4 regions of the Arthrobacter phoenicis genome follow, and region 2 is predicted to be linked to each of the others. Evidence: riboswitches for the same ligand, from Rfam matches in the RefSeq annotation. Region 2 holds a riboswitch; each other region holds the start of a gene.

Region 1 (8,775 bases), on a different contig from region 2:
CTCGGCCACCACCTCCAGGCCGAGGGCGCGCTGGTAGTAGTCGGTCATCATTGCCAGGTCGCCGACCTTGAGCATCACGGTGCCCATCGAGAGGTCGGCCGGCAAGAGATCCTGGGTGGCGGCGCTGGTGGTCATTGCATCACTCCGGTGTTGGGGGGGTTTGCCGTCATTCGGCGGCTCTCACCAGATAAAATTACTTGAAGCTTCAATTTATTCCGCGGATGCCGCGCCGATGACGTCCCCGCGGAGGATGACGGCGCGCAGGTTCCGCAACGCGGAGAGATCCCGCCGCGGGTCAGCGGCGCAGGCCAGGACGTCGGCGGGGGCACCCTCGGCGATTCCGGCGGCGCCCAGCCAGGCCCGGGAGGACCAGGCGCCGGCGTCAAGGGCAGCGGCCGGGCCCAGTCCGGCCGCCTGCAGCGCCTCCAGTTCGTCGACGATCCGCCCGTGGGCAATGACGCTCCCGGCGTCGGTGCCCGCGTAGATGGCCACCCCGGCCTCATAGGCCTCGAGGACCCGCTCGGCCCGGCGTTCCCAGAGCGCGCGCATGTGGGCGGCGTAGCGCGGGAACTTGGGCTCGGCCTGCGCGGCGATGTCCGGGAAGGTGGCGATGTTGATCAGGGTGGGGACAATCGGCACGCCCTGGTCGACGAAACGCGGAAGATGGCGGGGCAGCAGCCCGGTCGCGTGTTCAATGCAGTCAATGCCTGCGTCGAGCATGTCATCGAGGGTGTCCTCGGCGAAGCAGTGCGCGGTGACCCGGGCGCCCTCGTCGTGCGCGGCGCTGACGGCGTCCCTGACGGTGCGGGCGGGGAAGCTTGCGGCAAGGTCCCCGGCGTCGCGGTCGATCCAGTCCCCCACGAGCTTGACCCAGCCGTCCCCCGCCCGCGCCTGCTTCCGGACCTCCTCGACCAGGTCACCGGGTTCAACCTCGACGGCGAGGCCGCGCAGGTAGCGACGGCTCCGGGCGATGTGCCGGCCCGCACGGATGATCCGGGGCAGGTCCCGCCGCTGCTGGATCCAGCGCGTGTCATGCACCGCCCCGGCGTCGCGGACCAGCAGGGTCCCGGCGTCACGGTCCGTGCGCGCCTGCGCTTCGGCGACGCCGGCGTCGACGTCACCGCCGGGCCCGAGCCCGATGTGGCAGTGGGCGTCGACCAATCCCGGGATTACCCACCCGTCGATGACTTGGTCCGGGGCCGCCTCCGGACGGTCGAAGGTCAGCACCCCGTCCACAGACCACAGGCCGCGCCGCTCCCGGTTCACGGAGGTGAGGACGGGCCCGGTGAATTCGATGATGCCGCTCATGAGTCCCAGCCTAATCGCGGGAGACGGAACCTTGGAGCCGCGATCGGGGCCCTGTGATAGCTTCGTCTACGACCACACGGGAGCCCTTGCAGGGGCTGAGATCGGGCTGAGGCAGCCTGCGACCGTTGAACCTGTCCGGGTAATGCCGGCGAAGGAAGTGAGTAACCCTTGAGCACCACAAATTCCCAGCACAGCCCTGCCCTCGCGTCGCACACGCTGGCCTACATCGAAGGCGACGGCCTGCGGGTCCCGGTGACCGACATCGCCCTGGAACCCTCCCCCGGCGGCACCCCGAATCCCCCGTTCCGGGCCTACCGCACGGCGGGGCCGGGCAGCGACCCGGTGGCGGGCCTGCCGCCCCTTCGGGCCGACTGGATTGCCGGACGCGGGGACACCGAGCCCTACTCGGGACGGGAACGCAGCCTCCTCGACGACGGCAAGTCCGCGGTCCGCCGCGGGGCCGCCTCGGCGGAGTGGCGCAACGCTCCCCCGGCACCGCGCCGGGCCCTCCCCGGCCGGACCGTCACCCAGATGCATTACGCGCGGCAGGGCGTAGCGACCCCCGAGATGCGTTTCGTCGCCCTGCGCGAGAACTGCGACGTCGAACTGGTCCGCAGCGAACTCGCCGCCGGCCGGGCCATCATCCCGGCGAATATCAACCACCCCGAGTCCGAACCGATGATCATCGGAAAGGCCTTCCTGGTGAAGATCAACGCCAATATCGGTAACTCGGCGGTCACCAGCTCCATCGAGGAGGAGGTGGACAAGCTCCAGTGGGCCACCCAGTGGGGCGCCGACACCGTCATGGATCTCTCCACCGGCGACGACATCCACACCACCCGCGAGTGGATCATCCGCAACTCCCCGGTCCCGATCGGCACCGTCCCGATCTACCAGGCCCTGGAGAAGGTCAACGGCGAGGCGAACGCGCTAACCTGGGAAATCTTCCGGGACACCGTGATCGAGCAGTGCGAGCAGGGCGTGGACTACATGACCATCCACGCAGGGGTGCCGCTCCGGTATGTGCCGTTGACCGCCAACCGGGTCACCGGGATCGTGTCCCGCGGCGGCTCCATCATGGCCGGCTGGTGCCTGGCACACCACCGGGAGAACTTCCTGTACACCCACTTCGACGAGCTCCGCGACATCTTCGCCCGCTACGACGTCGCCTTTTCCCTCGGTGACGGGCTGCGGCCGGGATCGACGGCGGACGCCAACGACGCCGCTCAGTTCGCCGAACTGGACACCCTTGCCGAGCTCACGCAGCGGGCCTGGGAATTCGACGTCCAGGTGATGGTGGAGGGCCCTGGCCATGTCCCGTTCCATCTTGTCCGGGAAAACGTCGAACGCCAGCAGGAGCTGTGCAAGGGGGCGCCGTTCTACACCCTGGGACCGCTGGTGACCGACATCGCGCCCGGCTACGACCACATCACCTCCGCCATCGGCGCCACCGAGATCGCCCGGTACGGGACGGCCATGCTCTGCTACGTCACACCCAAGGAACACCTGGGCCTGCCGAACCGGGACGACGTGAAGACCGGCGTGATCACCTACAAGATCGCCGCCCACGCCGCTGACCTTGCGAAGGGCCACCCCGGCGCGCACGAGCGGGACGACGCCCTGTCCAAGGCCCGCTTCCAGTTCCGCTGGCGGGACCAGTTCGCCCTGTCCCTGGACCCGGTCACCGCCGAGGCCTTCCACGACGAGACGCTGCCCGCCGAGCCGGCCAAGACGGCGCACTTCTGTTCCATGTGCGGGCCGAAGTTCTGCTCGATGCGGATCAGCCAGGACATCCGGAATGAGTTTGGTTCCGCCGAGGCGCAGGCGGCCCGGGCCGACGCGGGCATGCGGGAGAAGAGCGAGGAGTTCCTCGCCTCCGGCGGCAAGGTCTACCTGCCGGATCCGGGTGTGGGGGCTGGCCGGGACTAGGGGGCCCGGGACTAGAAGGCGCGAGGTTAGGAGGCGCGGGCGTGCCGGCTGCGGACGACGTCGGCGATGAAGGAGCGGATCGCCCGGTCCCCCTCCGGTGAGTCCTGCGGCCGGTGCCCGCCCGGGGCGGTTCGGTGCCGGGCGCCGGTCTCCACCAGGTAGCCGGCGATCTCCTCATACAGCGGTTCCCAGCCGCCGGTGAGGACCAGGGTGGGGACGCCCGGGACAATGTGCAGCGGAGCCTCCCAAGCCGGGGCCTGCAGCCGGAGCCGCCGCGCCTCCCGGGCGTTGTCCGCCGCGACTTCCCCGGCGGCCCCGTGCAGCGGGGCGTGCGCGGCGAAGACGCGGCGGACGAATTCGCGGTGGAAGTCCTCGTCGCCCAGGCTGTGCCGGACGTCGAAGAGCGGTTCCATCAGGGCCCGGTGCGCGGCGGTGGCCGGCAGTTCCGCCGTCAGGGAGAGGCAGGCCGGTTCCACCAGCGTGAGGGACTGGACCCGGTCGGGCCGTTCGACGGCGGCCATCATCGCGGCGATGGCACCCTGGGAGTGGGCGACGACGTGGCCACCGGCGGCCCCGCGGCCGTCGTCGGCCAGGGCGCCCAGGACGATCCCGGCGTCCGCCGCGAAGTCGGTTTCCATCGGCTCGGCCGCCGGGTCGAAGCCGTGCCTGCGGAGGAAGAGCGCGTCATAGGCCAGCGCCATGCCGTGCTGTTTCGGCCACGCCGCGGCACCAAAACTGCCGGCCCCGTGGACGAAAACTACGCGCTCCTTGAACATGCTCCAAGCCTATTCCACGGGTCCGTCAACGGGGCCGCGACATACGCCGCGGCCCGCCGCGGAGTGTCGCTACTTGCTGCCGCCGAGGAACTTGTCGAAGCCCTTGGGCAGGTTCAGCTGGGAGGGGTCGAAGTCGCCCTGCTGGCCGAAGGAGGCGCCGGTGGGGACAGCCTTGGCGCCGGCGGCGCGCCGTGCCTCCGCGTCCTTGAGCTCCTGCGCGGCCTTGGCCGGGTTGCCGGAGCGGGCCTTCTTCTTCGGCGCGGGCTTGTTGCCCTTGCGGGCCCCGCCGCCCATCCCCGGCATCCCGGGCATCCCCGGAATGCCGCCGCCGGAGGCCATCTTCTTCATCATCTTCTGCGCCTGGGCGAACCGTTCCAGCAGGCCGTTGACCTCGGAGACGTGCACGCCGGAGCCGCGGGCGATGCGGGCCCGGCGGGAACCGTTGATGATCTTCGGCGCGACCCGCTCGTGCGGGGTCATGGATCGGACGATCGCCTCGACCCGGTCGATTTCGCGCTCGTCGAACTGCTCGAGCTGCTGCCGGATGTTCTGCGCACCGGGCATCATCATGAGCATCTTCTTCATCGAGCCCATGTTGCGGATCTGCTGCATCTGGGCGAGGAAGTCCTCGAGGGTGAAGTCTTCCTGGTCGGCGAACTTCTTCGCCATCCGGGCTGCTTCGTCCTTATCCCAGGACTTCTCGGCCTGCTCGATCAGGGTAAGCACGTCGCCCATGTCGAGGATGCGGGAGGCCATCCGGTCCGGGTGGAAGAGCTCGAAGTCGTCCAGGCCTTCGCCGGTGGAGGCGAACATGACCGGCTTGCCGGTGACCGACGCGACCGAGAGCGCGGCACCGCCGCGGGCGTCGCCGTCGAGCTTGGAGAGCACGATGCCGGTGAAGTTGACGCCCTCGTCGAAGGCCATGGCGGTGTTGACCGCGTCCTGGCCGATCATCGAGTCGATGACGAACAGGACCTCGTTCGGGACGATGGCCCGGCGGATCTGGCGCGCCTGTTCCATCATGTCCGCGTCCACGCCGAGGCGGCCGGCGGTGTCCACGATCACGACGTCGTGCAGGGTGCGCTTGGCTTCCTCGACGCCGGCGCGGGCGACGGCGACCGGGTCGCCGGCCGGGTGGTCCAGTTCGGTGGAGGTGGCGCCGGGGTGCGGGGCGAACACGGGCACGCCGGCGCGCTGGCCGACGACCTGGAGCTGGGTGACGGCGTTGGGGCGCTGCAGGTCACAGGCCACCAGCATGGGGCTGTGGCCCTGGGACTTCAGGTGCTTGGAGAGCTTGCCGGCGAGGGTGGTCTTACCGGCACCCTGGAGGCCGGCGAGCATGATGATGGTGGGGCCGGTCTTGGCCAGCCGGATCCGGCGGGTCTCGCCGCCGAGGATCTCGACGAGTTCCTCGTTGACGATCTTCACGATCTGCTGGCTGGGGTTCAACGCACCGGAGACCTCGGCGCCGAGAGCACGTTCGCGCACGCGGGAGGTGAATTCGCGGACCACCGGCACGGCGACGTCGGCGTCAAGCAGGGCACGGCGGATCTCCCGGACCGTGGCGTCGACGTCGGCCTCGGTCAGGCGGCCCTTGCCGCGAAGGTTCTTGAAGGTTGCTGTCAACCGGTCAGAGAGTGAATTGAACACGCGCCGTGCACTTCTTTCAGTGGATCTGCAGCTGGCGGCCGGAACGGCGCGCCAGTGTCGGAACTGTCTCGCCGGAACGAACCGGCCCGACAACGGGACTCGACTATCTAGGGTACCAAGACCCGGCTCTGAGGTGGCATGCTGGCGTAGGTGACCAGTGAATCGACGGTAAAGACCCTGCTCATCCTCGGCGCGTCCGGCGACCTGACCGGCCGGCTGCTGCTTCCGGGCCTGGCCCGGCTGGTGGCCCGCGGCCACGCCGCCGGCCTGACCCTGGTGGGCGCCGGCTCCGACGACTGGAGCCAGGAGCAATGGCTGGAGCGGCTGGACACCGCCTTCGCGGACGCGAACTCGCAGGCCACCACGGACGGCAAACGCGAGCTCAAGCGCATCCGCACCTCCACGAGCTACCACCGCTTGGACGTCACCTCGGGCGGCGAGCTGGCGTCCCTGCTGGCCGGGCTGGAGGGCCCGGTGGCGGTGTATTTCGCGCTGCCGCCGAAAATCAGCCAGCTCGCCTGCGAGGCGTTGACCCCGGAGGAAGTCCCCGCCGGCACCCGGCTGGTGATGGAGAAGCCCTTCGGCTCCAGCGAGGAATCGGCCCGGCATCTGAACAAGACACTGGCGGCCCTGGTCCCCGAGGACCACATCCACCGGGTGGACCACTTCCTGGGCAAGGCGACGGTCCTGAACATCCTGGGCCTTCGCTTCGCGAACACGTTCCTGGAGCCGGTCTGGAACCGTGAGCACATCGAGAAGGTGGAAATCATCTTCGACGAGGACCTTGCCCTCGAGGGCCGCGCCCGATACTACGACGGCGCCGGGGCGCTGCGGGACATGATCCAGAGCCACCTGCTGCAGATCATGGCGTTGATGGCGATCGAACCGCCGGCCTCCGTGGACGAACGGGACCTGCGCGACGCCGTCGCCACCCTCCTGCGGGCCAGCAGCATCAAGGCCCCCTACGCAAAGAACACCCGCCGCGCCCGCTATTCCGCCGGCTCGATCGATGGCCGCAAGGTCCCGGACTACGCAAAGGAAAAGGGCGTCGACCCGTCGCGGAACACCGAGACCCTCGCCGAGGTCCGGGTGGACATCGACAACTGGCGCTGGCAGGGCGTGCCGTTCATGCTCCGGTCCGGGAAGGCACTCGGATCGATGCGCAAGGAGGCCATCGTGACGTTCCGCCCGGTGCCGCACCTGCCCAAGGGGTTCACCGGCGTCGACTCCCCCAACCAGCTGCGGATCGGCTTCGGCCCCGACACCCTGCAGTTCGACGTCGACGTCAACGGCCCCGGGAACGTGCTCAGCCTGGACCGGGCCACCCTGAAGGCGGAGCTGAGCGCCTCGGACCTGCTCCCCTACGGCGAAGTCCTCGAGGGTGTCCTCAGTGGGGACCCGTTGCTCTCGGTTAGGGGCGACACCGCCGAGGACTGCTGGCGGATCGTGGAGCCGGTCATCAAAGCCTGGGCCAGGGACAGCGTGCCGCTGGAGGAATACCCCGCCGGCACCCCGGGCCCCGAGGGGTGGCCCACCTAGGGCGCACATAACCTCCGGGCACACACAAGCGCACACACAAGCGGGCCGGGCACCTTTCCAGGTGCCCGGCCCGTTGTTCGCTAGCCCTCATTCGCGTTGCGCTGAGTCGGTCCGCGGCTGGAGGGTTTGCCGCTAGATGGCGGCCGCGCCGCGTTCTCCGGTACGGACCCGGACTGCCTCGAAGACGTCCATGGTCCAGACCTTGCCGTCGCCGGCCCGGCCGGTGTTGGAGCTGGCGATGATGACGTCGAGGATGTCATCGGCCTGCTCGTCGGTGGCCAGCACCTCCACCCGGATCTTCGGCAGCAGGTCCACGTTGTACTCGGCGCCGCGGTAAACCTCGGTGTAGCCCCGCTGCCGGCCGTAGCCGCTGGCCGCGCTGACCGTCAGGCCCTGCACCCCGTAGGCTTCCAGGCCCTCGCGGATGGCGTCGAGTTTTTCCGGTCGGACGATGGCGGTGATCAGTTTCATGCTTCCACGCTTTCTTTGCCTGCTGCGGTCTGCTTGCCGTGCTGCGGGACGCCTGCGATGTCCTCCGCCGGGAGCTGGACGGCCTCGCCGCCGAGCGACTTGCCGGTGATGATCTCGTGCAGCGGCTGGAAGCTTCCGCCCCGGCCGCTGAGGCCGAATTCGTAGGCGGTCTCAGCGTGCAGGCTGAGGTCCACGCCCACGACTTCCTGCTCCTGGGAGACCCGGAAGCCCATCAGCTTGTGGATCGGGAAGGCGATGATGAAGGTCATCACGGCGGTGAAGACGATCGAGAACAGGGCGGCCAGGATCTGGGCGACCAACTGGGTGCTGCCGCCGCCGTAGAAGAGGCCGGCGGTGCCCTGGGACGGGGTGGCCAGGAAGCCGATGGCCACGGTGCCGACGACGCCGGAGACCAGGTGGACGCCGACGACGTCGAGCGAGTCGTCGTAGCCGAACTTGAACTTCAGGCCGACGGCCAGAGCGGAGGCTACACCGGCGACGACACCCAGGATGATGGCGCCCAGCGGGGAGACGTTGGCGCAGGCCGGGGTGATGGCGACGAGGCCGGCGACCACACCGGAGGCGGCACCGAGGGAGGTCGGGTGGCCGTCACGGAAGCGCTCCACGGCGAGCCAGCCGAGCATGGCGGCGGCGGGGGCGGCGAGGGTGTTGACCCAGATCAGGCCGGCCTGCTCGACCGTGGCGGCTGCGCCGGCGTTGAAGCCGAACCAGCCGAACCAGAGGATGGCGGCACCGAGCATGACGAACGGGATGTTGTGCGGGCGGTGGTTCGGGTCCTTGCCGAAGCCCTTGCGGTTGCCGATGACCAGCACCAGGATCAGGCCCGCGATACCCGCGTTGATGTGGACCACGGTGCCGCCGGCGAAGTCGATCACGGGGACGAACGTCTGGCCGAACCAGCCGTCCTTGGAGAAGAGGCCGCCGCCCCAGACCATGAAGGCCATGGGGGCGTAGACGAGGGTGGCCCAGATCGGGGTGAAGATGACCCAGGCGGAGAACTTGGCGCGGTCGGCCACGGCACCGGAGATCAGGGCCACGGTGATGATCGCGAAGGTTGCGGCGTATCCGACTTTCAGCAGGT
Region 2 (4,540 bases):
GGTTTCTCTTCTCAAAACTCGATTCGGACTCCTGGCTCGACTGTACAGTTTCGAGAATTATTTGTGAGAACCGCCCCGCCGGGGCGGGGCTTCTCATCACAACGGCGGTTTCCCGCAGAACGGCGCGCTGTTCCGGCGCCTCACGGCAAGCGCCGCCTTTCTCGATTCAAGGCGTTCTTGAAATCCTTCGTTTCTGAGAACGTCGAACGATCGAGGCAGGCTTGAGATTGGGGGGTGAGGTGAGGTAGAGGAGCATCACGATTAAGCGGACGCGGATTGAGCGCGGCCGGGTCCGGTCGGCGGTCAGCCAGACGTACGCGTCGGCCAGTCGTTGCTGGATGGGGCCGGTCCCGGCGGTGAGGGCTTCAACGGCCCTTTCGAACAGGCCTCTTAGTCGGCGGTGTTCAGGTCCGGCCAGGACCGGCCACGAAGGACCGGCCCTGGCCGGACCCGCTCCTAGCTCCTGGGCAGAACCGGTTCGGGCAGGTAGACCTTCCCGCCGGATTCGAGGAATTCGGTGGACTTGGCCTCCATTCCTGCGATGGCTTCCTGTTCGGACATGCCTCCGAACTGGTCGCGGATGTCCTGGGAGAGCCGCATGGAACAGAACTTGGGACCGCACATGGAGCAGAAGTGCGCGGTCTTGGCCGGTTCGGCGGGCAGGGTCTCGTCGTGGAAGGATTCGGCCGTTTCCGGGTCCAGGGAAAGGGCGAACTGATCGCGCCAGCGGAACTCGAACCGTGCCTTGGACAGGGCGTCGTCGCGTTCGTGGGCGCCCGGGTGGCCTTTGGCGAGGTCCGCGGCGTGGGCGGCGATCTTGTAGGTGATCACGCCGGTTTTGACGTCATCTTTGTTCGGCAACCCGAGGTGTTCTTTGGGCGTGACGTAGCAGAGCATCGCGGTGCCGTAGCGGGCGATCTCCGTGGCGCCGATGGCCGAGGTGATGTGGTCGTAGCCGGGGGCAATGTCGGTCACCAGTGGGCCGAGGGTATAGAACGGGGCGCCGTCGCAGAGTTCCTGCTGGCGTTCGACGTTTTCCCGGACCAGGTGGAAGGGGATGTGGCCCGGGCCTTCGACCATGACCTGCACGTCGTACTTCCAGGCGCGCTTGGTCAGCTCCGCCAGGGTGTCTAGTTCGGCAAACTGTGCGGCGTCGTTGGCATCCGCGGTCGCCCCCGGCCGCAGGCCGTCGCCCAGGGAAAAGGCGACGTCGTACTTGGCGAAGATTTCGCACAGTTCATCGAAGTGGGTGTAGAGGAAGTTCTCCTGGTGATGGGCCAGGCACCAACCGGCCATGATGGACCCTCCGCGGGAGACGATCCCGGTCACCCGGTTTGCGGTCAGCGGCACGTAGCGCAGCAGCACGCCGGCGTGGACGGTCATGTAGTCCACGCCCTGCTCGCACTGCTCGATCACGGTGTCCCGGTAGATCTCCCAGGTCAGGTCATTGGCCTCGCCGTTGACCTTCTCCAGCGCCTGATAGATCGGGACCGTGCCGATCGGGACGGGGGAGTTGCGGATGATCCATTCACGGGTGGTGTGGATGTCATCGCCGGTGGAGAGGTCCATCACCGTGTCTGCGCCCCACTGGGCGGCCCACTGCAGTTTGTCCACTTCCTCGGCAATGGAGCTGGTCACGGCCGAGTTGCCGATGTTGGCGTTGATCTTCACCAGGAACGCCTTGCCGATGATCATCGGCTCGGATTCAGGGTGGTTAATGTTGTTCGGAATGATGGCCCGGCCCGCCGCCACCTCACTGCGGACCAGTTCAACGTCGCAGTTCTCCCGCACTGCCACGAACCGCATCTCCTGCGTGATCACGCCCTGGCGGGCGTAGTGCATCTGGGTGACCGTCTTGCCGTTGAGGGCGCGGCGGGGCACCGGCTGCGCGCCCTTCCATTCCGCGGACGCGGCACCCCGGCGCACGGCGGACTTGCCGTCATCGAGCAGGTTCCGTTCCCGTCCGCCGTAGGGCTCGGTGTCGCCCCGGGATTCTATCCATTCGGACCGGAACGGCTCCAGGCCGATTACCGGATCGCTGCCGGGCCCGGCCGTCCGGTACACCGTGAACGGTGGATTCTTCACCCCGTTCGGAGAGTCCTCCAAGGCGATCTCCGTGACAGGGACGCTAATGCCGTGTTCCGGGTCGCGGGCGTACGCGAGCGAATGTGAATTCATGGCGTTCATCAGTGGTTTCCTACTTCCTTCGCCGGCATGACCCGGACAGGTTCAACGGTCGCAGGCTGCATCAGCCCGATCTCAGCCCCTGCATTAGGGCACCCGTGTGGATGAAAAAACCCTAGCACCCCGGCGTGCCCGTTCCGGTTGGATGATGACTGGTGTTCCCCGGAGGGCCTCCATCCTCGGAAGCAGGCCCTCCCAGCGATGGGGATATGACATATCTCCGGCAGCTGAGGCCTCCTGTTCGCAGCTGCCGGGGCTGACGCGCTCCTCGGTCAACCGCCAGCCCGGCCAACGCACAGCACCCGGGAATGGTGCAGACGCCTTCTGCTATTCCGTGCAGTCGACTTCTGAAACTGACATCAACCCTCGTCATAGGAATTAGCTAAAACCGCCAAACCGAGCTGCGAAAAAACCGCCAATCCGAACTAGCAGTCACACAGGAGGAGCGTCGGGATCTGGTCGGGTTTAGAGGTAGCTGCAGATGCGTTCGGGGTCGCAGGCTGCAGGGTCCCCGGCGGCCGCGGCGTCATGAAATTCGGCAACGGTTGCACGCAGTGCCGTGAGTTCTGCGATCCGGGCGTCGAGGTCGCGGAGCTGTTTGGCCAGCAGATCCCGGACGTGTACGCAGGGGGCCTGGCCGATGTCCCGGACGGAGAGGATGTCACCGATCTGGGCAAGGGTCAGTCCGGCCGTGCGGCCGCGGCGGATGAATTCCAGCCGGCTGACTGTTTCCTGGGCGTAGTCGCGGTATCCGTTCGGTGCCCTGTCGGCGGCCGGCAATAGGCCGCGGTCCTCGTAGAACCGCAGGGTCTTGGCCGTCATGCCCGCGGCTGCGGCAGTTTCGCCGATAAGCATCATGCACCTCTCGTCCCCGGGGGGTTCCTCCTTGACCTTCCAGTTTAGTGGAAGGTCAACAGGGGGTAGGAACCCGCGGGTGGCGCCCCGGGCCGGGAGAGCGGAGTCAGCCTCTTGACCTTCCCCCTCGGTGGAAGGTGCAGACTGGGGCAGAACCATATACGAGGCACTGTTACGGGTATTTCGGGACGTCGCTGCTGTACGACTTTGGAGGATTCCATGTCTGAACCAACACCTGATTTTGATCTGGCCGTCATCGGATCGGGCGGCGGAGCATTCGCGGCCGCGATCCGGGCGACCAACCTGGGCAAACGCGTCCTGATGATCGAGCGCTCCACCGTCGGCGGCACGTGCGTGAACACCGGCTGCGTGCCGTCCAAGGCACTCCTGGCCGCGGCAGAGGCCAGGCAAGTTGCCCTGGACGGAGCAGGCCGGTTCCCCGGCATCAGCACCTCAGCCGGGCCGGTGGACATGGCCGGGCTGATCGGTGGGAAGCGTTCCCTGGTGGAGACGATGCGTTCGGATAAGTACGTGGACCTGATCGCGGACTATGGCTGGGAGCTGCGCCAGGGCAATGCCGTGTTCACCGGCACCCAGGACGATCCCGTCCTGGAAATCACCGGACAGGACGGGATGCGGGAGTCCGTAAGGGCCGCGCACTATCTGGTGGCCACTGGGTCGGCTCCGTGGGCGCCCCCGATCGAGGGTTTGGCAGACACGGACTACCTGACCGCCACCACCGCGATGGAACTCGAGGAGGTCCCCGACTCCCTGCTCGTGCTCGGCGGCGGGTACGTGGCCCTGGAACAGGCCCAGCTCTTCGCCCGGCTCGGGTCCAAGGTCACCATGCTGGTCCGCTCCCGCCTGGCCTCGGCCGAGGAACCCGAAGCCTCCCGCGCCCTGATGGGCGTCTTCGCCGACGAGGGCATCCGCGTCGTCCGCCGGGCGGCCGTGTCCTCCGTACGTACGGATCCGGCCACCCGCGGGATCGTTGCGACCGCGGCCGCCTCCGGCGGCCAGGAGGAATTCCGGGCCGCCAGGCTGCTCGTCGCCACGGGAAGGCGCCCGGTCACGGACGGCCTGAACCTGTCCGCGGTCGGCGTGAAAACCGGGGACGGCGGCGAGATCTTGGTCAACAGCCGGCTGGCCAGCACCAATCCCAGGATATTGGCCGCCGGAGACGTGACCGGACACCGCGAATTCGTCTACGTCGCAGCATCCCACGGCTCCCTGGTGGTGGAGAACGCCTTCAACAACGCCGGCCGCGAGGTCGACTACCGGCACCTGCCCCGGGTCACCTTCACCAGCCCGGCCCTGGCCGCGGTCGGGATGACCGACAAGGAAGCCAACGAGGCCGGTATCCGGTGCGAATGCCGGGTCCTGCCCCTGGAGTACGTGCCCCGGGCCCTGGTGAACAGGGACACCCGCGGCTTCATCAAGATCGTCGCGGACGCGGACACCGGGCGGATTGTGGGAATCACCGCCGTCGCGAAGGACGCCG
Region 3 (8,775 bases), on a different contig from region 2:
GTGGCCCTGCGCCGGCACACCATGGACGTCCTCGACGCCGAGATGGAGAAGGTCCGCGCCCGGCACGGCTGCACCGCCGCCGCCGAGGAGGTCGAGTTCGCCCTCCGACGCATGGTCAAGCAGCTGCTGCACGTCCCGACGGTCCGCGCCCGCGAGCTGGCGGCCAACGGCCAGCAGGCCGACTATGTCGCCGGCCTGGAGGCCGTCTACGGCATCACCGTCGAACAGCCCGCCCAGCCTGCCGCCGGCAAGGCACCGCTCGCCGCGGAGGCCGGCTGCCCGGTCGACCACAGCGAATCCGCCTGACCGGCCCCTCTGCCTGGCGTTTATCCCGCCTGACCGGCCCTCCCTGCCTGACGAACTCCCTGCCTGGCCTTCCCGCGAACGCCGCCTACGCGAACGCGTTGATCCCGGTCAATTCCGCCGACTTCTGCCACAGCTTTTCCGCCGCCTCACGGTCGATCGCGTGGGCATCAACGCCGCGGACCCTTGCCTCCGGGGAGCCCGGAACGGTGGGCTCCGCGATGTCGCAGTCCTCGCAGTAGACCCCACCCATGCCCGCCAACCGCGGTGAGGTGGCGGCCCAGACCGAGGTGGCCGCCCCCTGCTCCGGGGTCTTGAAGCGTTCGTTAACGTTTCCGGCCTCGTCCATCCAACCGGAAACAATCATTTCCTCGCGGGGCAGGTGGCGCTGCAGTTCGGTCATGATGCCGCCCGGGTGCACGGCGAAGGCACGCACCCCGGAGGACTTGCCCAGGGCGTCGAGTTCGACGGCGAAGAGCGCGTTGGCCGTCTTGGCCTGGCCGTAGGCCTGCCACTTGTCGTAGCCGGAGTCGAAGTTCAGATCCTCGAACCGGACCGGCGAGAGCTTGTGGCCGGTGGAGGACAACGCCACCACCCGGGCCCCGTCCCCGGCGGACAGGGCGGGCCACAGGAGGTTGGCCAGGGCATAGTGGCCCAGGTGGTTGGTGGCGAACTGCGCTTCCCAGCCGGGCCCGACGCGGGTCTCCGGGCTGGCCATGATGGCCGCGTTGTTGATCAGGATGTCCAGGCTGCCGGCGTCGCCGAGGAAACCGGAGGCGAGGAAGTCCGCCGCGAAGCTCCCGACGCTGTCCAGGTCGGATAGGTCCAGTGCGGCCACGGCCACGCCGTCGAGGCCGGCCTGATCCAGCACCTCGCGGGCGTGATCGGGCCGGCGCGCCGGGACCATGACCTTGGCGCCGGCGGAGGCCAGGGCCCGGACCGTTTCGAGGCCCAGCCCGGAATAGCCTCCGGTGACGACGGCGGTCCTGCCGTGCAGGTCGATTCCCGCTACCGCTTCGGCCGCCGTCGTGCGGGGCCCGAATCCGGAGCCGAGGGGGTGCTGCGGGGTGGTGCCGTTGCCCGTGACCATGGAGTTGCCTTTCAGTAGACGGGTTTGCCGGGCTCGACGTCCCGGACCCAGGCGAGGATGCCGCCCTCGAGGTGGCTGACGCGCTCGTATCCTGCGGCGCGGGCGGCGGCTAGGACGGCCGCGGACCGGGTGCCGGCCTTGCAGTGGAACACGATGTCCGTGTCCTGTGGCAGCTCGGCCCACGCCTCGCCGGCGAGGATCCGGCCCTGCGGGATGAGCCGGGCGCCCTCAATCCGGACGATGTCGTACTCGCCGCTCTCCCGGACGTCCACCAGTTCGAAGTCCCGCAGCCCCGCCTTGCGGGAGGCGAGCATGGTGGCCAGCTGGGTGGCGGTGACCGTGTGTTCGGTGCCGGCGTCCACGGCCGGAGTGATCCCGCAGAACGCCTCGTAGTCGGTCAGTTCGGTGACCCGGGGCGCGTCCGGGTCGCGGGAGACCTTGATTTCGCGCCAGCTGCCGCCCAGGGCGTCGAAGAGCGCCACCCGGCCCAGCAGGGAACGGCCGACGCCGGTGATGAGTTTGACCGCCTCGGAAACCATCAGAGAGCCGACGGCGGCGCACAGCATCCCGAAGACGCCGCCCTCGCCGCAGGAGGGGACGGACCCGGCTGGGGGCGCCTCGGGGTACAGGTCGCGGTAGGTGGGACCGTGCTGCTCCCAGAACACGCTGACCTGGCCGTCGAAGCGGAAGATCGACCCCCAGACGTAAGGCTTGCCCAGGATGGCAGCCGCGTCGTTGACCAAGTAGCGGGTGGCGAAGTTGTCCGCCCCGTCGATAATCAGGTCGTATCCCGCGAAAAGCTCCAGGGCGTTGGACGCGTCGAGCCGGACGTTGTGCAGGCGGACGTCAACGAGGGGGTTCAGCGCGGCGATTGCGTCCCGCGCCGACTCGGTCTTGGGCCGGCCGACGTCGGCGACGCTGTGGATCACCTGGCGCTGCAGGTTGCTCAGGTCGACGTCGTCGTCGTCGATGATCCCGAGCGTCCCGACGCCTGCGGCCGCCAGGTACAGCAGCGTGGGCGAGCCGAGGCCGCCGGCGCCGATCACCAGGACCTTGGCGTTCTTCAGGCGGCGTTGGCCCAGGGATCCGATCTCCGGAATGATGAGGTGGCGGGAATACCGTTCCACCTCCGCCGGGGTGAGGTCGGCGGCCGGTTCCACCAGCGGGCCGGGAGCCTGGCCGGCTGCGGCGGGAGTGCTGTTCTCGGTCAACTTCGAAGCCATACTTCAATCTATGCCCGAAGTTGCCGCCAGTCATATTACCCCCGCGTATTGTGGAACCAACAGCGAGGAAAGAAGGCCCAGAGTGGTTCATCAGGCACCGGTTGATCGGGGACAGACCGGAAAGCCGGCGGCGCAGCCGCGCACCGGCGGGCAGCGTTCCGCACGCCTGCCCCGCGATGAACGCCGGGCCCAGCTGCTGGCCGCCGCGCAGGAGGTCTTCGTCGCGAACGGCTACCACGGTGCCGCCATGGATGAGATCGCCGAGACCGCCCACGTGAGCAAGCCGGTCCTCTACCAGCACTTCCCCTCCAAGCGTGAGCTGTACCTGGCGCTGCTGGACAGCCACCTCTCCACCCTCACCGCGCTGCTGCTGGGGGCATTGAACTCCACGACCGACAACGACGAACGCGTCCAGGCGGTCATGCGGGCCTACTTCAGGTTCATCGCCCACGATGACCAGGCGCACCGGCTGGTGTTCGAATCCGACCTGGTGAACGACGCCGACGTCGCCCGCCGGCTGGAAACCTTCAACAAGACGTTCGCCGACGCGATCGCCAAGGTCATCGCCGAGGACACCAAACTTCCGTTGCTGGAGGCCCAGCTGCTGGGCCGCGGCCTGTCCGGCATGGCCCAGGTCAGCGCCCGGTACTGGCTGGAAACGGACGGCAACCTGGACCTCGATGTGGCCAGCGACCTGATCTACCGTTTAGCTTGGCGCGGAATCAGCCGCTTCCCGAAAGAGTCCTAGACTACAAATAGAAAACCCCCTTTAGGGGAACGTGAACACTTTGATTGGCTGGGAGGCCTTGCTGTGGAAGTAAAGATCGGCATTCAGAACATCGGCCGCGAAATCGCCCTGGAGTCCGGCCAGGACGCCGACGCCGTGGCGGCGCTGGTCAGCGAGGCCATCGCCAAGGGCACCGAGCTGCGCCTCACCGACGAGAAGGGCCGCCAGGTCATCGTGCCGGCCAACGTCCTCGGCTATGTCGAGATCGGCGCCGAAGAGGTCCGCCGCGTCGGCTTCGGCGCCCTCTAGGACCCGCTGTGCTCTCCCTCATCGTGGTGGCGATGGTGGCCGTGGCCGCCGGCTTCGTCGTCTGGGCCAATGACAAGCGGCATGCCAAGTACGGCATCGCCGTACCCGCCGGCGTCGCCCTCACGGTGGGGATGATCAGCTGGATCATCTTCCAGGCAGCGGGCCTCGGCTACCAGCCGGGCCTGACCTGGATGCCGTGGATCCTGCCGCTGCTGCTTGCCGCGGCCGCCGCGGTTGCCGCCGTCGTGCTCCTGGGCCGGTCCCGCACCGCCCAGGACACGGAGCGGCTGAACGCGATCCTGCGCTCCTAGGCTCCTACAGCGCCTGCTGCAGCACCCAGCGGTTGCCGTCCGGATCGCTGACGTGGGCGAACAGGACGCCGCCCATATCCTCGATTTCGCTGACCTCCGCCCCGCGGCCCACCAGCTCCGCGCGCGTCGCGGCCAGGTCCGGCGTGACCAGTTGCAGCCCCTCCAGGCTGCCGGGCTTCATGCCGGTCATGCCCGTTCCAATCACGATCGACGCCGCGGAGCCGGGCGGCGTCAGCTGGACCACCCGCATTCCCGGGATGTGTTCGACGTCGTGGTCCAGCACGAACCCCAGCCGTTCGGAATAGAACTCCTTGGCCGCGTCGACGTCGGCCACCGGAACCTGGATCACTTCAAGGCGCATCTGCATGCGCCTAGGCTACCCCGCTCCCCCGTCCGGCTCGTCGCCCGTCCCTAGAGGAACTCGGCGCGGCCTTCCATGCCGGAGGATGCCAGCGCGTGCTCGCGGCGCGGGATGCGGCCGGCCAGCCGGGCCAGGCGGCCCGCGGCGACGGCGTGTTTGAACGCCTCCCCCATCAGCACCGGGTTCTGCGCCCGGGTCACCGCGGTGGCCAGCAGCACGGCGTCACAGCCCAGCTCCATGGCCAGCGCCGCATCCGAGGCCGTGCCGATGCCGGCGTCGAGGACCACGGGCACCGAGGCCCGGGAGACGATCAGTTCGATGTTGTGCGGGTTCAGGATGCCCAGGCCCGTGCCGATCGGCGCGCCCAACGGCATGACTGCGGTGGCGCCGAGGTGCTCCAGGCGCAGCGCCAGGACCGGATCGTCGTTCGTGTAGGCGAAGACCTTGAACCCGCGCGCCACCAGCTGCTCGGTGGCGTCGGCCAGTTCCAGGGCGTCCGGAAGCAGCGTCTGCTCGTCGGCGATCACTTCGAGTTTCACCCAGTCCGTCTCCAGCGCCTCGCGGGCCAGTTCGGCGGTGAGCACCGCGTCGCGGGCGGTGAAGCACCCTGCGGTGTTGGGCAGCACCCGGATGTTGCGGTCGGCCAGCAGCTGAAACAGCGATCCGCTCTCCGCCGGGGAGTAGCGGCGCATCGCCACGGTGGTCAGCTCCGTGCCGGAGGCTTCCAGTGCCGCGCCCAGGCCATCGAGGCTGGGCGCGCCGCCGGTGCCCATGATCAGCCGGGAGCCCAGCTCCACGCCGTCGAAGGTCACCGGGTCGCGGTGCGCCGCGGCCTTCACGGCGGGCTCCTGTGCGCTGTCTGCTTCGTTCATGCCGTTCATCCTCCCTGTACCGCGGTGACGAGTTCGACGTCGTCGCCCTCGATGAGTTCTGTCGCGTGCCACCGGCTGCGGGGCACGACCTCGGCGTTGCGTGCGACGGCGACGCCGAGTTTGCGTCCGTCCGTGGCCTGGCCGTTATCCGCCAGGGGCCGTCCGGTGACGCCGCTGACGAGGGCGCCGACCGTGGCGTTGTCCGGGAGCGCGTGCGGCTTCCCGTTGAGGGTGATGTTCATGCTGTTGTCCTGTGGGTCGCGGGGTGGAGAGCATTGGTACGGCTGGGCGCCCGGGTGGTCGCCTGGCTGGTCGACTGGCTGCGCTCAGCGTCGGCGTGCGGGCGGTCGAAGCGGTCCGGGAGGAACCCGTCCCAGCGCGGGTCCGGGGTGCCGTCCAGCAGCTCCCGGCAGATGGCGGCGGCGGCCGGGGTCAGCAGCACCCCGTGCCGGAAGAAGCCGGTGGCAATCACCAGGCCCGGGACGTGGCCGCCGCCGGGGGCACGGACCCGTCCCAGCAGCGGGGCGTTGTCCGGGGTGCCGGGGCGGGCCCTGGCCGTGGCCTCGACGAGTTCCAGCTCGGCGACGGCCGGGACCAGCTGCTGGGCGTCGCGCAGCAGCTGGTAGACCCCGCCGGCGGAGACCGCCCGGTCATAAGCCTGGTCCTCGCGCTGGGTGGCGCCAACCACCACGGTGCCGTCCCCGCGCGGAACGATGTAGACCGGGATACCCCGGACCAGCCCGCGGACGGTGGAACTCAGCAGGGGACGCAGCCGCTCGGGCACCCGGAGCCGGAGAATGTCGCCATGGACCGGACGCAGCGGCAGGGTGAGCCCGGCCGGGAGGTCCTGCAGGGCGGCGGCGCCCAGGCCGTTGGCCACGATGGTCTCGGCCGCCCGGACCTCCCCTCCCCCGCTGAGCCGGACGCCGGCAACCCGGCCGTCCGCCTGAATCAGGCCCTCGGCGCGGTGCGGGACGGCCCGGAATCCGGTGTCGGCGGCCAGCAGGGCTCTGATCCGGGTGATCAGCCGGCGCGGGTCCACCTGGTGGTCGGCGGGGATCTCGAAGGCGCAGGAGATCGCCGGGCTGAGCAGCGGTTCGCGGCGGCGGGCCTCCCGCACGGTGAGGGGTTCGACGGACAGTCCCGAGGCCAATTGGAGGGCGCGCAGGTCCGCGAGCGCCTGCCGGTCCGCGGCGTCCGCCCCCACGGCGAGGGTCGGCGTCGTCAGGTAGCCGGTGCCGGCTCCCCCGTCACCGCCGTCGGCGAGGCGGCCGGCGAAGGCGGGCCAGAGCCGGGAGGACTCCAGCATCAGCGGCAGGAGCCCCTCCTCCTGGTAGTGGAGTTCGCTGACGGGGGCCAGCATGCCGGCGGCGGCCCAGCTGGCCCCGTCCCCGGGGGCGTCGTCGACCAGCGCCACGGTCCGCCCGGAGCGTCGGAGTTCCCACGCGATGCCGTGGCCGATCACGCCCCCGCCAATCACGACGGCGTCGACCGCGTCTACGGCGGTCCCAGGGCCGGGGGTGGTGTTCATGGGTTCCTTCCCTACGCCGGTACTAGCCGGATCAGGTCAAGCGGTCGGCTCTGACGCCCTCTCAGCCCTGCGCCGTCGACGGCGTGCGGGGCTCCCGCGGTATGCGCCCAGTTTAGAGGAACTACGCTTGGGGCATGAGCCAGGACGTCCACAGCACCGCCCGTTTGTACCTCTGCACCGATGCCCGCAAGGACCGTGGAGACTTTGAAACCTTTGTCGATGCCGCGTTTACCGGGGGCGTGGACATCATCCAGCTCCGGGACAAGACCATCGAAGCCGCGGAGGAACTCGAACTCCTGGAGGTCCTGCACACGGTCGCAGCGCGCCACGGCCGGCTGTGGGCGGTCAACGACCGGGCGGACCTGGCCTCGCTGGCCGGCGCCCCGGTGTTCCACATCGGGCAGAAGGACATTCCGTTCGGTGCGGCCCGTGACTTCCTCGGCAAGGACACCGTGATCGGCCTGTCCACCCACACCCCGGAGCAGGTCGACGCCGCCATCGCCGCCGCGCCGGGCCGGAGCGGGCTGGACTACTTCTGCGTGGGCCCCGTCTGGGCCACCCCCACCAAGCCCGGCCGTGCCGCCGTCGGCCTGGACCTGGTCCGCTACGCCGCCGACGCGATCGAGCGCGCCGAGGCCGCGGGCGACGGCGGCAAGGTGGCCGGCGTCGTGCCGTGGTTCGCAATCGGCGGCATCGACCTGACCAACGTGGAGCAGGTCCTCGACGCCGGGGCCCGGCGGATCGTGGTGGTCCGGGCGATCACCGAGGCCGACGACCCCGCTGCTGCGGCACAGGCCCTGCTCGCCGCCCTCGACGCCCGGGCGTAAACGCGGCCGGGTACTTCGGGCGCCGGGCGGGTGCAGGCTCTCTACCCGGCGAGGCCCAAGAGGGTCATCCGGCGTGAGTGCGCCGTGGCCAGCGAGGTCAGCAACGCCCGGACCGGATCCGTGCCCGCCGCGACGCCGTTGCCTGCAGCGCCGTTGCCCGTTGCCCCGTTGCCCGCTGCTTCCGAACCCTGGACGCCAAGGAAGGCATGGTCGGCCGCGACCCGCTGCGCCTGGGTCAGCGCCTCGCCGAGGAGCCGCCGTGCCCACAGCGCCAGCCGGGAGGCCAGCCGTGGATCGTCGGCCAGGGCCTGCTTGAGCCGTTCGCGCAGCACCCCGGTGGCCTCTTCGGAGGCCTGGACCTGCTCCACCAGTGCCGCGGTGGCGGGATCCAGCCGCGGAATCAGGGAGCGGTAGAAGTCGGCGGAGACGGTGTCGATGACGTACGCCTTCATTAGCGACTCGAACCAGTCGGCCGGCCGCGTCCGCTCATGGAAGTGGTCAACCGAGCGCTGGAACGGCACCATGGCGCCCTCCACGTCCTCGCCCATGTCCTGCAGCCGGGCGCACACCAACTCGTAGTGCTCGAACTCCCGCACCGCCAGCCGGCCCAGCACGGCCCGGTCCCGGAGGGTGGGCGCATAGCGGGCGTCGGAGGAAAGCCGTTCAAAGGCGGAGAGTTCGCTGTAGGCCATCACGCCGAGCAGGTCCGTGAGAAAGCGGTGATCGCGGGCGGAATCCGGCGTCGGAGTGCTCATCGTTCAAGACTAGCGGCGGATTTCGGGCTACCCTGACTTTCGTGTCTCACCATCGCCTGACGCCGAGCGTCCGCCAGCAGCAAAACCAGCTAGCCAAGGCGCTGAAGGCCCTGCGCACCCTCCTGGAACTGCCCGGGCCGTTCCCCGAAGAGGCGCTGCGCGACGCCGAGGCGGCGGTGGCCGGGCACGAACTCCCCGGCCTGGACCTGACGCACGTGGAGTTCGTGACGATCGACCCGGCGTCGTCCACGGATCTGGACCAGGCACTGTTCATTGATCGCTCCGGGGACGGATACAAGGTCTTCTACGCGATCGCCGATGTCCCCTCCTTCGTGGCCCCCGGCGGCCCGCTCGACGCCGAGACGCGCCGCCGCGGGCAGACGTTCTACACGCCCGAGGGCCGCATTCCGCTCCACCCCGAGGTCATCAGCGAGGCCGCCGGCAGCCTCCTCGCCGGCCAGCTCTG
Region 4 (8,775 bases), on a different contig from region 2:
AGTCGGATGGTGCGATAACCCTCCAACGTCACTGCTGCCCGAGGAACACCATGTTCCAGGTCCCGGCGGCGACGGCGGCGGCTACCGCCGACCCCGCGATCACCATTCCGCCCAGAACTACCCACACGTCCAGCCCGGTGAAGCGCGCCTGCCGGGCCCAGGTCCGCCGGGCCCCGCCGAAGCCGCGCGCCTCCATGGTCACCGCCAGCCGCGACGCCCGCCGAACCGCCTGGACCAGCAGCCCGAAGCTCTGCCCCAGCATGGCCCTGGCGCGCTGCGCCGGGCTGCCGTGCGAGCCCACGCCGCGGGCCCGCCTGGCCATCCCGATGGTCTGCCATTCCTCCGCCATGAGTCCCACCAGCCGCATCGCGGCCAGCGTGCCCAGCACAAACCGGTGCGGCAGCCGGGCCTGCTGCGCGAGGGCGTCGGCCAGGTCAGTGGGGTCGGTGCAGCTCATCAGCAAGACGGCCGGCAGCGCGATCGCCAGGCCGCGCAGCAGGAAGCCCAGGCCCAGCTGCAGCGAGCCCTCGCTGATGGACCAGAGCCCCACGTCGACCAGGATCCGGCCCCGGTCCGGGGCGAGGATGGCTGTGCTCCAGCCGCCCAGGGCGGCGGCCAGGATCAAGGGCCAGCCGCGGCGCCAGAGCAGGGTGGGGGTGAGCCCGGCCAGTGGGAACAGCAGCACCTCGAAGACCAGGGCCACGGACGCGGAGACCCAGTCGATGGACAGGGCCAGCGCCACGGTGATCAGGACGACGCCGGAGAACTTGGCCAGCGGGTTGGCGCGGGCCAGCAGGGCGCGGTTTCCCTCCAGGGTCAGGGCTTCCCTCATGCCGCCGCCCCCTGGAGCTTGAGTTCGTCGCCGCCGAGGACGTCACTGAATTCGGCGTCGTGAGTGACGGAGACGACGGCGGTGCCAGCGTCCAGGAGTTCGGAGAGGAAGGAGGCCAGCTCGGCCCAGGTGTTGGCATCCTGGCCGAACGTGGGTTCGTCCAGGACCAGGACTTGCGGGTGGGCGGCCAGCACGGTGGCCACGGACAGGCGCCGTTTCTCGCCGCCGGAGAGGGTGTACGGGTTGGCGTCCACCAGGTGCCGCAGCCGCAGCCGCTCCAGCAGTTCGTCCACCCGGTCCGCGCCGCGGCCGAGCTGCCGCGGCCCGAAGGTCAGTTCGTCCAGCACCCGGCCGGTCACGAACTGGTGTTCGGGTTCCTGGAAGACCGTGCCGATCCGCGGGATCAGCTGCTGTGCCTTCCAGACGTAGGGGTCGATGCCCGCGCCGGCGCTGAGGTCGGTGGTGGCGGACACGGTCCCGGCCACCGGGGCCAGCAGCCCGGCGAGGGTCAGGGCGAAGGTCGATTTCCCGGCGCCGTTGGGCCCGGTGATGGTGAGCGCGCGTCCGGCGCGGACCTGCGCGGCGATGCCCTCCTGCACCGGCACGGGCGGCACCGGCCGGAAACGGGTCCGGAGGCCGCCGCGGCGGGGACGGTCGCGGGACACGGCCAGGGACTCTGCGGCCAGCAGCAGGCGGCCGGCCTGGAGGCCAGGCTCCGGACCCTGCCCGGTTACGCCGGCGCTCCGGGCACGGGTGGCGGGCACGTGGCCCGGGACCCAGACTCCGGCGGCGATCAGCATCTCCCGCGCCTCGGCCAGGACCCGGTCCGGCGGCCCGTCCAGCAGCACCGCGGATTCGCCCGCGGTGCCGGGCTGGAGCACCACGATCCGGTCCACCAGGTCCTTCCACACGGAAACCCGGTGTTCGACCACCACCAGGGTGGCGCCGGTCCGGTCCAGGCAGCGGCCCACAGCGTCGCGGACCTCCAGCACGCCGGCGGGGTCAAGGTTGGCGGTGGGTTCGTCCAGCAGCAGCAGCCCGGGCCGCATGGCGAGGATGCCGGCCAGGGCCAGCCGCTGCTTCTGCCCGCCGGAGAGGGCCGAGGTCGGGTGCCCCAGGGGCAGGGACCCGAGCCCGACGTCGTCGAGCGCCTCCCCCACCCTCGCCCAGATCTCCGCGGGCGGGACGGCGAGGTTCTCCGCCCCGAACGCGACGTCGTCGCCCACGCGGGAGAGCACCACCTGGGTCTCCGGGTCCTGCTGCACCAGCCCGGCGCGTCCGCGCCGGTCCCGGGGCGGGGCACCGTCGATCAGCAGGCTGCCGGCCTCGTCGGCGTCGTCGGCATCCGCGTCCGCGCCGCCGCCCTCGCCGAGGACCCCGGCGAGGGCGTGCAGAAGGGTCGACTTACCGGCGCCGGAGGGACCCAGCAGCAGGACGCGTTCGCCCGGGCTGATGTCCAGGTCCAGTCCGCTGATGGCGGGGCGGGACCGTCCGGCGTGCCGCCAGCCCCAGCCGCGGGCGGTGACCGCGGCGGGGCGGACGTCGTCGGCGTTCATGCGCGGGGTGTCAGGAGAAGACGGGTTCGGTGGCCGCCTTGCGGGAGGCGAAGGAGGCCAGCACCCCGGTCCGGGCCAGGCCGCGGGTGGCGATCCAGGCCAGGCCGCCGGCGATCACGGCACCGGAGATGGCGCAGAAGACGATGTAGGCGGCCTTGTCCCCGGCCTCGAAGGCGATGTTCCAGCCCCAGGGCAGGAAGCAGTCGTTCAGGCCGCAGAAGAGGCCCGCGCCGGCGCCGGCGAGCAGGGAGACCGGGAGGTTGAACTTGGTGTAGCGGAACGCGGCGAAGACCAGCTCCGCGCCGAGGCCCTGCAGGATGCCGGAGATCAGCACGGTGGTGCCGTACTGGGAGCCCATGATCAGCTCGCCAGTGGCGGCAACGGCTTCGCAGAACAGCGCGGCGCCGGGCTTGCGGACCACCAGCATGCCGAGGACCGCGGGGATCATCCAGCCGCCGGCGTAGAGGCCGGTCAGGGGCGGGTAGACGGCGGTGAGCGGGACGGACACCACGTTGGCGCCCTGGTCCCAGGCCCAAAAGATGACGCCGCCGGCGATCGCGATCAGCGCCGCCAGGACAATGTCGACCACGCGCCAGCTCTTCTTGCCGGCTGCTGTGGCGCGGGGGGTGGAAATATCGGTCATGTCGTCCTCCTGAGGTACAGGAGGGGAGGGTGTTCCGGCCACGGCGGCCGCTGCCGCGTGTTCCGGACACCCTGAGAACTCGACTCCCTTGCGCCGGTACTAACCGGATCAGGTTCGAGGGTCTGCGGCTGTCCGCACTCTCAGCGCCCACCTACGGTTCCCGGATTCCTCCGGAAGGGTCCGACGGCGGCGCTCCCCTGTCGTTGTGAATGTCGCCCGTGTGGGCTGGGCCAGTTTACACCCGCGCCGCCGGGGCCCGCCTCCCCTTCCGGCCGAGCCCGATCAGCACGATGCCGACCGCCACGAACGGCGCCCAGGGTGCGCTCCGGTCTCTGTCCATGCCCGACGGTAGGCCGGGCGGCGCGCGGCGGACAGGGGCGTCCGCCCCGGACCGGTGTGCCAGTAGGCTAGGGGCAGTCCTGTTTCCACCCGCAAGGAGCACGAAATGAACATTGTCATCAAACTGCTCGGCACCGGCATCAGCCTGGTCGCCGGTCTCGTCGGCACCAAGCTCGTGGACACCGTCTGGGAGAAGACCACCGGCAACAAGCCGCCGAAGGGCCACGACGACGACGTCCCCACCACGCTGCGCCAGGCCCTGACCTTCGCGCTGATCTCGGCCTCGGTGAGCGCCGTCATCCAGGTCCTCGCCAACCGCGGCACGCAGCGGGCCATCACCCGCTTCGCCAAGACCCAGGACATCGTCTAGGCGCACCGCACCACCAGACTCCGACGGGGAGTCCCCCGGGCATCAGTCCCGGCGGGGCTCCCCGTCGTCGTTGAAGCCGCGTTCCCCGGCGGCCTGCTGCACCACCGCTTCCAGCTCGTCCGCGCTCAGCAGCTCCGGGTGGAGATGCTTGGTGCGATAGCCGGCACGGCCCACCATGTGCGCGGAGACCGGAACGGTCAGCAGCTGGAAGATCCACGCGACCACCAGCACCGGCCACACCCACCAGGTGCGCATCTGCAGGCCCACGGCGCACAGCAACAGGAACAGGCCCAGGACCTGCGGCTTGGTGGCGGCGTGCATCCGGCTCATCAGGTCCGGGAAGCGGAGCAGGCCGATCGCCGCGCCGAGGGACATCAGCGCGCCCACCACCATGAACACTCCGGACACGGCGTCGATCACCGGGTCTGCGGAAAAGGTCTCATGATTCATGGGGATGCCTCCTCCGGTCGGCCACGAAGCGGGCCACGGTCACCGAGCCGACGAAGCCGATGATCGAGATCGCCACCAGCAGCATCAGGTTGTTCAGGTGCCGGTTGACGGCCATGTCGATGCACAGCGCCGCGCCCAGGATGGCCAGCAGCACGTCGGCGGCGAGGACCCGGTCCAGCAGGGACGGCCCGCGGGCGATCCGGATGATGGCGCCGCCTGCCGCGAGGGACAGGATGACGGCGGTCACGGCCAGGACGATCGGCATCATGCGGCTGCCTCCTGTTTGAGGGCGGAAACTTCCTCCGGGGTGCCCATGATCCGGATCAGGCCGGCCTCGGTGTCCCGAACGTCCTTGCGGAGCTTGGCGGCGTCGTCGGCGTCGCGGACGTTGATGCCGTGGATGTAGAGCGTGGACGTGGTCCGGTCCACCTCCACTACCAGGGATCCCGGGATCAGCGAGATGACGTGCCCGGTGGCGGTGACCAGGAGGTCCGAATGGCTGCGGAGCGGGACGGCGACGACGGCACTGATCACCCGGGGCCCGCGGACCACGGCGAGGTAGAGGACCTGGAAGCTCGCCGCGACCACCTTGGCCAGGAACACCACGCCGAAGGGAATGGCGCGCAGCACGTTGAACCGGCCGCCCAGTTCCACCGGCGGCAGGTAGAACAGCCTGGCCACGAGCACCGCGATCAGCGCCCCGAAGAGCAGGTTGCCGGCGCTGAAGTCCTGCCAGAGGGCGCCCCAGACAATCACCAGCCAGACCAGCAGCGGCAGTTCCTGGCGCAGCGAGATCCGTTTGCGGGTCATTTGCCGCCTCCCTGGGCCACGGGCTGCGGCGGGGCCGGAACCGTGACCTCGTCACCGAGGACCGCGTGGATGTAGGAGGACCGGTCCAGCATCTCGGCCGCGGACTGACCGGAGAGGCGGAACAGCGGCCCGGCGAACACGGTCAGGGCCACGCCGAGGATGACCAGCGCCAGGGTGGAACCGACCATGGTGCGCGGCAGCAGGCTCACCGTGTGTCGTGCGGAGGACGCCCCGGCACCACCGGTTCCCTGGGAATCCCCGCCCGGGGCGGCGAGCAGCACCGGGTCCGGATGCTCGGCGTCCTCGGGCTTGCGCCAGAAAGCACGGTTCCAGACGCGGGCGATGGCCAGCAGGGTCAGGAGGCTGGTCAGGACGCCGCCGGCCACCAGCGCGTACGCCAGCGGGGTGCCGAGCAGGACGCCGGCCTGCAGCAGGCCCAACTTGCCCAGGAAACCGGAGAGCGGCGGGATCCCGGCGAGGTTCATGGCCGGGATGAAGAACAGCACGGCCAGCAGCGGCGAGAGCTTGGCCAGGCCGGCCACCCGGTCCACGGAGGAGCTGCCGGCCCGGCGTTCAATCAACCCGGTGACCAGGAAGAGGCTGGTCTGGATGGTGATGTGGTGCGCCACGTAAAACACCGCGGCGCCCAGGCCGGCCACCGAGGACATCGCCAGCCCGAAGACCATGTACCCGATGTGGCTGACCAGGGTGAAGGAGAGCAGACGTTTGATGTCGCTTTGCGCGAGCGCGCCCAGGATCCCCACCACCATGGTCAGCAGCGCCACCACCATCAGCGGTTGATTGAAGGTGTCACCGGGGAAGAGCAGCGTCTCGGTGCGGACGATCGCGTAGACGCCCACCTTGGTGAGCAGGCCTGCGAACACCGCCGTGACCGGAGCGGGGGCGGTCGGGTAGGAGTCCGGCAGCCAGAAGGAGAGCGGGAAGACGGCGGCCTTGATCCCGAAAGCCACGAGCAGCAGCACGTGCAGCAGGTTCCGGGTGCCCTGGTCCAGGTCCCCCAGCTTCATGGCCAGGTCCGCCATGTTGATGGTGCCCGTGGCGCCGTAGATCATCGCGATGGCAATCAGGAACAGCACCGAGGACACGACGGAGACCACCACATAGGTCACACCGGCGCGGATCCGCGGGCCGGTGCCGCCGAGGGTCATCAGCACGTAGCTGGCCGTCAGCAGGATCTCAAAGCCCACGTAGAGGTTGAACAGGTCACCGGAGAGGAAGGCGTTGGACACCCCGGCCACCAGGATCAGGTAGGTGGGGTGGAAGATCGAGACCGGGGCGTCGCTGTCGCCGTCGGCCATGCCCTGCCCGGTTGCGTAGACCAGCACGGCCAGGCTGATGGCGGAGGAGACCACCAGCATCAGCGAGGAGAACTGGTCCACCACCAGCACGATCCCCCACGGCGGCAGCCAGCCGCCGATGCTCACCGCCGCCGTACCGCCCTCCCAGACGGAGGCCAGCAGCCAGCACTCGAGCAGCAGGGTCAGGGAGAGCAGCGCGATGCTGACGGTCCGCTGCGCCCGGGAGTGCCGGATCAACAAGAAGGTCAGGGCGGCGCCCAGGATGGGGAGGACGACGGCGAGCGGGGCAAAGCTGGCGATGTTCACTCGGACCCTCCTTCCTGGTTCGGTGCAATGGTGCGGGAGCCGGGCCGTTCCTCGGCGGCGGCGTCGCTGGCCGGCATCTGCCGGGCGCCGGCGAGGATCGTCCCGCCGTCGTCCTGTTCGACGGCGGGCAGCGGAAATTCGGAGGTTTCCTCGGGGATGACGGCGTCGTCCTCGGCGTCGAAGCTGGGGGTCTCGGCGACGCGGAGGTCCTCGGCGTCGTCCTGGATCTCGTCCTGCCGGGCCAGCACCCAGGTGCGGTAGATGATGCCGAGCATGAACGCGGTGACGGCGAAGGAGATCACGATCGAGGTGAGGATCAGCGCCTGCGGCAGCGGGTCGCTGTAGGCGCCGGGATCGGTGTCCTTGGCGAACAGCGGGGCCAGGCCGGCGTAGCCGCCGGTGGTGAGGATGAGCAGGTTGGTGGCGTTCGCCAGCAGCATCAGGCCCAGCAGCACCCGGGTGATGCTGCGTTCCAGGAGCAGGTAGATGCCGCAGGCGTACAGCACCCCCATCACGGTCAGCAGGGTCAGGTTGACGCTCATGCATTCCCCCCGGGGGTGGTTCCGGCGGCCGCGTCCGACTGCTCTTCGAAGTGTTCGTCGATTTCGGCGCCGAGGCTGCGGAGCACGTCCAGGGCCAGGCCGACGACGACGATGTAGACGCCGATGTCGAAGATGGTGGAGGTGACGAACTTGATGTCACCGAAGACCGGCAGCCACAGCTGGACAATGGCGCTCTGGAAGACCTCGCCGCCCAGGAGCAGCGGCGCCACCCCGGACACGGCCGCCGTGGCCAGGCCGATGCCCAGCAGCGCGCCGGCGCTCAGCGGCGCCGCCTCGCGCAGCTCGAACCGGCCGCCGGCGAGGTAGCGGATGGTCAGCGCCAGCCCGGCCATCAGGCCGCCGGCGAAGCCGCCGCCGGGCAGGTTGTGCCCGGCCAGCAGCAGGTAGATGGAGAAGACGATCATCGAGTGGAACACCAGGCGGGTCACCACCTCGAAGATGATGGAACGCCGCTCGGGGGCGAGGGTCCGGCCGGCCACCAGCCAGGCGTCCTTGGTGGACGCCGCGAACCGGCGGCTCAGGGCCAGCGCGGCACCGTCGCGGCTGTGCGCGGGGGCGGCCAGGCGGCCCACCGTGCCCTCGTCGGCCGACCCGGAGGACCGGATCCGGTCTCCGCGGCCGCGGACAAAGATGAGGCTGGCGACGCCGGTGGCGGCGAGGGCCAGGACGGAGATCTCGCCGAAGGTGTCCCAGGCCCGGATGTCCACCAGGGTGACGTTGACGACGTTGAGCCCGCCGCCGCCGTCGTAGGCCAGCCGCGGGAAGTCGAGCGAGACGGGTGTGGCGACCCGGGCGCCGAGGGCGTAGATCGCCACGAAGATCATGGTTAGGCCGAAGCCTGCGCCGATGATGATCCGGACCACGCGGTACCGGCCGCCGGTGCGGTCCCGGAGTTCGGCCGGGAGGCTGCGCATGGCCAGCACGAACGCCACCAGAATGATGGTCTCCACAAGCATCTGGGTCAGCGCGAGGTCCGGGGCGCCCTGCAGCGCGAACATCAGGGCGATGCCGTAGCCGGTGACGGAGACCATCAGCACGGCCAGGAACCGCTTGTTGGCGCGGACCGCGGCGAGGGCGCCGACCACGATGCCGGCGCCGGCCACCAGCTGCAGCGGGGACCCGGGATCGATGACGTAGAGGTCCGCCGGGAGCGGCTTGCCCGCGAGCAGGATGGCGGTCAGCGGGAGCAGGAAGGCCACGCTGAGGATGACGGCCAGATAGAAGTAGAGCGAACCGCGCTGGGTGCGGCCGGTGACCCACACGGCGGCGTCGTCGAGCGCGCCGATGGTCTGCTGGTAGGCGCGGTCGCCGTTGATCCAGCCCGGGACCAGCTCCTGGGCCCGGGCGACGGCGCCGCGTCCGTAGTACATCGCCAGTCCGAAGGCGAAGGTCACGGCGGTCAGGCCCAGGGCCGGCGTGATGCCGTGCCAGAGGGCGAGGTGCCCGGCGTCCGGGGCGCCCTCGCCGGCGAACAGGGCGGCGTAGGGCTGGATCCAGCCGTCCACCGGCGCGGGCCACAGCCCGTATGCCACGGTGAGGACGGCCAGCAGGGCGGGCGCGGCCAGGAAGGCGGGCTTGATGGCCTTG

Evidence for each region. A riboswitch is a leader RNA that binds a small molecule or an ion and turns the genes downstream of it on or off. The one in region 2 is predicted to bind thiamine pyrophosphate.
Region 1: linked by a shared signal. The riboswitch ahead of thiC (phosphomethylpyrimidine synthase ThiC) and the one ahead of thiC (phosphomethylpyrimidine synthase ThiC) in region 2 are both predicted to bind thiamine pyrophosphate.
Region 3: linked by a shared signal. The riboswitch ahead of thiO (glycine oxidase ThiO) and the one ahead of thiC (phosphomethylpyrimidine synthase ThiC) in region 2 are both predicted to bind thiamine pyrophosphate.
Region 4: linked by a shared signal. The riboswitch ahead of ABC337_RS09095 (ECF transporter S component) and the one ahead of thiC (phosphomethylpyrimidine synthase ThiC) in region 2 are both predicted to bind thiamine pyrophosphate.

Annotation. Positions count from the first base shown of each region.
Region 1 covers NZ_JBDFMK010000001.1:3,185,354-3,194,128, reverse strand. The annotation lists gene ABC337_RS14965 (VOC family protein) at 1-135, opposite strand, end outside; gene ABC337_RS14960 (amidohydrolase family protein) at 211-1,308, opposite strand; TPP riboswitch at 1,375-1,482, shown strand; gene thiC (phosphomethylpyrimidine synthase ThiC) at 1,477-3,237, shown strand; gene ABC337_RS14950 (alpha/beta fold hydrolase) at 3,264-4,013, opposite strand; gene ffh (signal recognition particle protein) at 4,083-5,663, opposite strand; gene ABC337_RS14940 (glucose-6-phosphate dehydrogenase) at 5,814-7,202, shown strand; gene ABC337_RS14935 (P-II family nitrogen regulator) at 7,335-7,673, opposite strand; gene ABC337_RS14930 (ammonium transporter) at 7,670-8,775, opposite strand, start outside.
Region 2 covers NZ_JBDFMK010000003.1:90,482-95,021, forward strand. The annotation lists gene thiC (phosphomethylpyrimidine synthase ThiC) at 457-2,187, opposite strand; TPP riboswitch at 2,185-2,294, opposite strand; gene ABC337_RS18145 (heavy metal-responsive transcriptional regulator) at 2,650-3,039, opposite strand; gene merA (mercury(II) reductase) at 3,259-4,540, shown strand, end outside.
Region 3 covers NZ_JBDFMK010000001.1:2,814,807-2,823,581, reverse strand. The annotation lists gene ABC337_RS13335 (glutamyl-tRNA reductase) at 1-306, shown strand, start outside; gene ABC337_RS13330 (SDR family NAD(P)-dependent oxidoreductase) at 392-1,393, opposite strand; gene moeB (molybdopterin-synthase adenylyltransferase MoeB) at 1,405-2,616, opposite strand; gene ABC337_RS13320 (TetR/AcrR family transcriptional regulator) at 2,699-3,364, shown strand; gene ABC337_RS13315 (DUF3107 domain-containing protein) at 3,428-3,652, shown strand; gene ABC337_RS13310 (hypothetical protein) at 3,661-3,963, shown strand; gene ABC337_RS13305 (VOC family protein) at 3,968-4,330, opposite strand; gene ABC337_RS13300 (thiazole synthase) at 4,375-5,196, opposite strand; gene thiS (sulfur carrier protein ThiS) at 5,202-5,438, opposite strand; gene thiO (glycine oxidase ThiO) at 5,435-6,727, opposite strand; TPP riboswitch at 6,718-6,835, opposite strand; gene thiE (thiamine phosphate synthase) at 6,862-7,554, shown strand; gene ABC337_RS13280 (ferritin-like fold-containing protein) at 7,596-8,309, opposite strand; gene ABC337_RS13275 (RNB domain-containing ribonuclease) at 8,351-8,775, shown strand, end outside.
Region 4 covers NZ_JBDFMK010000001.1:1,947,527-1,956,301, reverse strand. The annotation lists gene ABC337_RS09105 (energy-coupling factor transporter transmembrane component T family protein) at 29-832, opposite strand; gene ABC337_RS09100 (ABC transporter ATP-binding protein) at 829-2,388, opposite strand; gene ABC337_RS09095 (ECF transporter S component) at 2,399-3,031, opposite strand; TPP riboswitch at 3,099-3,240, opposite strand; gene ABC337_RS09090 (DUF4235 domain-containing protein) at 3,477-3,740, shown strand; gene mnhG (monovalent cation/H(+) antiporter subunit G) at 3,783-4,190, opposite strand; gene ABC337_RS09080 (MrpF/PhaF family protein) at 4,180-4,458, opposite strand; gene ABC337_RS09075 (Na+/H+ antiporter subunit E) at 4,455-5,000, opposite strand; gene ABC337_RS09070 (Na+/H+ antiporter subunit D) at 4,997-6,625, opposite strand; gene ABC337_RS09065 (Na(+)/H(+) antiporter subunit C) at 6,622-7,167, opposite strand; gene ABC337_RS09060 (Na+/H+ antiporter subunit A) at 7,164-8,775, opposite strand, start outside.